Regions from separate parts of the Alteromonas sp. M12 genome, predicted to be linked through region 3. Evidence: predicted binding sites of a transcription regulator. Region 3 holds the regulator's gene; each other region holds the start of a gene.
The links. Region 3 encodes sigma-54, which starts transcription at its own class of promoters, with help from an activator protein. Its sites were predicted from a motif close to GTTGGCACGNNNNTNGNNT; they were not measured.
Positions count from the first base shown of each region.

Region 1: the regulator sigma-54 is predicted to act here: its motif matches at 1,201-1,219, upstream of VUI23_RS05535 (PEP-CTERM sorting domain-containing protein).
Region 2: the regulator sigma-54 is predicted to act here: its motif matches at 792-810, upstream of VUI23_RS16800 (S8 family peptidase).

Region 1 is NZ_CP144164.1:1,311,796-1,314,006, forward strand. Features, by position in the region: gene prsT (XrtA/PEP-CTERM system TPR-repeat protein PrsT) at 1-1,110, shown strand, start outside; gene VUI23_RS05535 (PEP-CTERM sorting domain-containing protein) at 1,303-2,133, shown strand.
Region 2 is NZ_CP144164.1:3,933,803-3,936,013, reverse strand. Features, by position in the region: gene VUI23_RS16805 (hypothetical protein) at 1-447, opposite strand, end outside; gene VUI23_RS16800 (S8 family peptidase) at 892-2,211, shown strand, end outside.
Region 3 is NZ_CP144164.1:778,567-780,777, reverse strand. Features, by position in the region: gene lptB (LPS export ABC transporter ATP-binding protein) at 1-600, shown strand, start outside; gene VUI23_RS03275 (RNA polymerase factor sigma-54) at 662-2,140, shown strand; gene hpf (ribosome hibernation promoting factor) at 2,168-2,211, shown strand, end outside.

The DNA of each region.
Region 1 (2,211 bases), 530 kb from region 3:
CTTAGTCTTCTTAAAACAGCTGCGCAGAATAATCCAGAGTATGTTCAAGGTTCATTTGATTATTTTATTGAAGCTTCACGACAAGGCAAAGATGAACAATCGCAAGCATTGGATTTAATTAAGTCCATGTATGAAAAGCAGCCAGATGATTTAATGAAGCAACTCAATTATGCTCGTGCACTGGTATTTAATGTTGAACCACAAAAAGCGCTAGGTATTTTAGAGAATATAAAGCCCGCTAAGGATATGCCTCTTTTCTTTTGGAAAGCTCAAGCTGATAGTTATTTAGCGCTTAATAAACCAACAGATGCTTTGAATGTTTATTCTCGTTGGCAACAACTTGAACCAAAAAGAAGAGAGCCTTGGACGGGAGCGATCTATATCAATGACGGCCTTCGGGACTTGTCCGGTGCGTTAGATACAGTTAAGCGAGCCTTGGGGTATCATCAAGATGACCCTGAGTTTAAAGTAATGGAAGTTCATTACAGTTTAATGAGTGGTAATGTATCTGTTGCAAAAAGGCTGATGAATAATCTCCCTGAACAAGTTAAATCTTTGGTTACGGTCAAAGGTATTAATGGCCAAATACTCTTTGCAGAAGGCAAAATTAAGGAATCGTTGCCGTTATTAGAAGAGTCTTATAATGCGAGTTTAGATGGTCGCTTTGCAATTTTAATAGCGAAAGCGAAAGCTAATTTAGAGAACGCTGACTCCGCAATAGATTTTCTTGAAGAGCACTTAGCGAAACGTCCTAATGATGTCAATGTAAGGGGGCGTTTAGCTGAGAGTTACATGGATATCCAGCCAGAAAAAGCAATTGAGCATTATGAAATGATTGTAAAGTTCTTACCAGAGAACATTATTGCATTAAACAATCTTGGATGGCTTTATACTCAAGCCGGTAATAGTCAAAAGGCTGTTGACTATGCGCAAAAAGCAGTGGCTTTGCGTCCAGAGAACCCTAAGCTTTTAGACACCCTTGGCGTTGCATTACTGGAAGACGGACAAATAAAGCGTGCTATTGAAGTGAGTAAAAAAGCATTTGATATTGAACCGAGTAATCAGAGTTATCGTATTCATTACGAGAATTCTCTCAAAGCAAATCAATAAATATTTAGGTTTGGGTAAATAAAGTGTCAGACTTTTTAACAGGGCTGAAATGATGTTAAATTAAAATTCTTATAAATCAACAAGATAAAAGTTGGCCCGTAATGTGCTTTAACTTAACCATGGAAAGCTTGTGACTGAATTAGCAGCTTTGCAAACTTAAAACCTTTATTTTACTTACGCTGGAGAATAGACATGAAAACTAAGTCCTTAATAGCAGGGATAATTTTAGCAACTGGTTCGTCTGTTGCTATGGCTGACCAATTCTTTATCGATGTTGGCGCTGATTTTGGTGACAACTTAAGAAATCAAGCTGCTGGCTCAACTACTACTGGTTGGTTAAATCAAGCTACATACAACTACCAATCTGAAACGCTTGTTACTGATGCTGACGCAAACGGTCTTAGTGATGGTGATGCAATTACTACTACTGGTGGTTTCGTAAGCGGTCCAGCTGGAAGTTCAGCGATTGCTTTTAATGCTGTTGAAGGTTTCTTGCCTAACAGTTTTGGTCCTGAAAGTGATAATGACTATGGCGATTGGGGTTTAACTTTCCAATTCGAACTTTCTGGTACTCTTGGTCCATCTTTAGCAACTAACTATAATTCAGGTGATATCACTTTCTATTATTTTGAACCTGGTTTTACTAACACTTCTGAATTCGTAGAGTTATTTACTCTTGATTTCGTATCAATTGTTCAAAGCTTGGGTGGTCCTTCTTTGAAAACTATGGTTAGTTCTGTAGGTGCTGGTACTGTCAATGGTGTTGCTGCTGGTGATGTTTTCAACTTCGCTGACGGTTCTATGACTGACTTACTTGGTGACATGGTTGATATCTTCTCATTCGTTGATTTCAATACTGACCCTAACGACGTAGCTGTTACTAACAACGGCGATGGTACTTTCACATTGAATGGTAACCATGATGGTTCTATCTCTTTCCAAATCCCTGAGCCTTCAAGCTTAGCGGTATTGGGTCTTGGTCTTCTAGGTCTTGCTGGTGCAGCTCGCAGACGTAAAAGCTAAGATTGCTTTAAAGCATTCTAAAAACCCGGTTTAAACACCGGGTTTTTTATTGTTTAAAGTTACAAAAATCAAAAGTTA
Region 2 (2,211 bases), 1.9 Mb from region 3:
TTGTCTGCTACCAGAGTATGCAAACACGGCAGTACCATCATCTTGCAATTCAATTAAGCTTTCTAAAAAGTAATCTGAGACAACGGCGATCGCAGTTGGCCGTTGCTCAGTTTGCAAAAAAGCTTCGGTCTCGAAAACGACAAAATAAGGATGTCCTTCTTCGGCGAAACTCATTACTGAGTACTTTCCTTGTGTCGAAAATCCCCAAAACCAACTTATAGCAACATCTCCTTTAATAACCTCAATAAGCACAGGCAGATGGCCCTTTTCTCGTTTGTACAAAATCAAGTCATTCACTGGGAAATGCTCTGCTTGGGTGGAAAGGGAGCATATTTCAAGGTTTTTTTGCGGAACGATTTGGCACTCCAATGACATTAAATCTGCAGCGGCGATTCCGTTGGTGGGAATAAACAAGGATAATAAAATTAGACCGTAAAGTGTCTTCATGGATATCTTTTACTATTAGCGTTCATTTATCAATGCTCATTAGTGACCTACTTAATTCCAACAAATAACACTATCTTAGATTACGATTCTCGGCATTCGTCGTACCTATTTCTTTAAATTACAGGTTAACTTAACAATATTCTAGGTTTGCTTAGGCCAAATCATATTTTCTAATCTTTATTTGCCCCTTTTAACTTGATATTAAATTTTTCAACGTATGAAATTGAAAAAAATGAATGCAAATATTGAGCTGTTATTTCATTTTTTGCACTCATATTTTTCTGTTTGATTGCATTCATTATTTTCACATTAGACTAAAGGCTAATAAAACCGCGGGGGTAACTATTGGCATAAGGGTTGCTATATCTGATGGATAAATAGGAAACCTGTATTTTATGTTTAACGACATTCCATGTACGGTCAAAAATACTAGAGACAAATAACATGAAACTAAACAATAGAAATAAGATTGCAGTTCTCGTAAGTGGGTTGTTGAGCTTTTCTACTCTAAATGCAAGCGCGGCAAGCAGCGGCCTTTTGGGGCTTAATCTTGAAAAAGTCACAGCAATTACAGATGTCTCAGAATTGACAACATCTTTGGGATTGCCAGAGCTTCCAGTGCTTAATAGCATCTTAGCAATGGATAATGAAATTTTAATCCAAGGCGGTGATATTGCGGTACTCAACGATTTAGTTAATTTAGTTGGTGGATTGGTTACCCACGAATTGCCGTTGGTCGGAGGAATTGGTGTACGAGTTTCTGATTTGCAATTGGAGCTGCTTAAAAGTCTACCTGCTCTGATTACAATTACTGAAAATCAACCTCTTTTTACTGCTGGTGCCCTTGATAATTGCCTAGTGTATGGAAGTCATGTTGTTGACCTAGAAAAAAATAAGGTGAGCTGGAACTTATATAATGCCCGTGACATGAATACTAATGTCGACGAAATGAGTTTCACTTGGCCTACAAGTTTGGGCAACATCAAATCGGTTAAATTCAATGGTACAACTGTGTTTTGGAGCTTGTTTGGCCGCCAAAACGGAGAGTTAACCCTAGATTCTTCTTGGTTAAGTCGTTACGCAAAAATGAACGCCTTTGATGATGCAAAAGTTGAATTAACTTTCTCCCGTAATGGCGCAGAAAATTATCAACAAAACGACTTTTCAATGGACGTTTCGTTTACCCAAAATTGTACTCGTGACCTAGTGAAAGGATACGACACTCAAGCCAATGAAGGCGATAGCAACAGCTACTATGTAAACACCATTGGTGCTGATGAGTTACATGACAATGGTATTACCGGTAAAGACATTACCGTTGCGGTTATCGATAGTGGTGTATGGGCGAGTCACAAAGCGCTAAAAAATGACACCTACGATAATCCTAGAATTACAGCTGCTTTTGATGCAATTGAAAATCAGGAATTACAACCAGAAGATATGACGGATGAAAATAGTCATGGAACACATATTTCTGGGATCATCGCCAACAGCGACCATGCAGTCGTTGATGGACAGATGCGCAGTTATTATCAAGGGGTTGCTCCAGACGCAAACCTAGTGGTGATTAAAGCGTTCTATGAAGATGGCCATAGTACTTATTTAGATGCACTTAGAGCGATTCAATATATTGCTGATAATCACGAAGAACTTAATATTCGAGTTGTGAATTTATCCTTTGGTGCGCCGCCACGTTCGAATTATTGGGCGGATCCAATCAATCAAGCGATCATGAAATTATGGGAAGAAGACATTGTAGTGGTA
Region 3 (2,211 bases):
ACGACCACCTTCTATATGATTGTTGGGTTAGTGCCACTCGATAAAGGCGAGATTTATATTGATCAGACCGAGTTAACCTTACAACCCATGCACATCCGTGCACGAAAAGGAATTGGTTATCTTCCTCAAGAATCATCTATATTTCGTAAGTTAACCGTTTACCAAAATATCATGGCAATTTTGCAAACCCGAAAAGAATTAAGTTCTGATCAGCGAGAAGAGCAAGCGGATGCATTATTGGATGAATTCAATATTAACCATATTCGTAACAGCCTTGGCATGAGTTTATCAGGCGGGGAGCGCAGAAGAGTCGAGATCGCTCGTGCATTAGCGGCCGCCCCTGAGTTTATTCTATTGGATGAACCCTTTGCTGGTGTTGACCCGATTTCAGTAAACGATATAAAAAAAATAATTCAACACCTACGCGATAGAGGTATTGGTGTATTAATAACTGATCATAATGTGCGTGAAACGCTAGACGTGTGTGAAAAAGCGTATATTGTGAGTCATGGTGAATTGATAGCTTCTGGAACCGCAGAAGAAGTTTTAAATAATCAACAAGTCAGAGATGTATACCTTGGCGAGCAATTCAAGCTATAGTAGAGGTATGTTGTTTTTAACCAAAGCTTTGTGGCTAAACAAGTAAGAATAAAAAAACTAAATGAAACCCTCGTTACAATTAAAATTCAGCCAGCAACTAACAATGACGCCTCAATTGCAACAGGCTATACGTCTATTGCAATTATCAACGCTGGATTTACAACAGGAAATACAGGAAGCGTTAGAATCGAATCCACTTTTAGAAGTAGAAGACGGTTCAGATATCCCTACTGGGGATTCCGCTTTAGCAGACAGTAATGACAAGTTCTCAGAGGAGACGGTATCCGCAAGTTCTGATTCCATGGATACAAACGAGGCATTAGAAAAAGCAGATATCCCAGACGAATTACCCATAGATAGCACATGGGACGAATATATCAGTGCCTCCTCAGCCCCCGCCTCAATAAGCGGTGGTAGTGGCGGCGATGACGACCAAATTTTCCAAGGTGAAACAACCGAAAATATTCAAGATCACCTATTGTGGCAGATGCGCTTAACGCCTTTTTCTGAAGTTGATACTGCCATAGCAATCGCAATTATCGACTCTATTGATGAGTCTGGTTACCTCACTATCAGCACCGAAGATGTTCTTGCTAGTCTCGACCATGAAGAGGTTGAACTTGATGAGGTGGAATGCGTTTTAAAACGTATTCAAATGTTCGACCCTATTGGTTCAGGCTCAAGAAATCCGCAAGAATGTTTAATGGTACAAATGAATCAATTTGCACCTGACACCCCTTGGTTAAATGAAGCTAAGTTATTAATCAGCGAATATGCTGACTTATTAGGCAGTAAAGATTACCGAACTTTAATGCGTAAAACTCGTCTAAAAGAAGACGAATTACGAGAAGCTATGCGGTTATTGCAAACACTCAATCCACGCCCTGGTAGTTCATTGTTAATCGGTGAATCTGAATACGTCATTCCAGATGTTTCAGTGATGAAGAAAAATGGTCGTTGGCAAGTTGAGCTAAATCCCGATAGTTTGCCTAAGCTGAATGTAAATCAGCAATATGCGGCAATGAGCCGGAACGCTAAAAACACCAGTGATAGTCAATTTATTCGGTCGCATATGCAAGAAGCCAAGTGGTTTATAAAAAGTCTAGAGAGTCGTAATGACACTTTACTCAAAGTCGCAAACTGCATTGTTCAGCAGCAGGTTGGTTTTTTTGAGCATGGACCTGAAATGATGAAACCAATGGTGTTAAATGATGTCGCAGAAATGGTAGATATGCATGAATCAACTATTTCCCGTGTTACCACACAGAAATATATGCATACGCCTAGAGGAATTTATGAACTTAAATACTTTTTCTCCAGCCATGTAGCAACTGATTCTGGAGGAGAGTGTTCCTCAACGGCAATTCGCGCATTAATTAAAAAACTCGTCGCAGCAGAGCTTCCTACCAAGCCTCTTAGCGACAGTAAGATTGCTGATCTACTGGCAGACCAAGGTATTCAGGTCGCCCGTAGGACAATAGCAAAATACCGGGAGTCTTTATCGATCCCACCGTCTAACCAACGCAAGAGCCTGCTGTAGGCTCAACAACAGAAGGAATACGCTAATATGCAAATTAACCTTACTGGCCATCATGTAGAAATTACAGATTC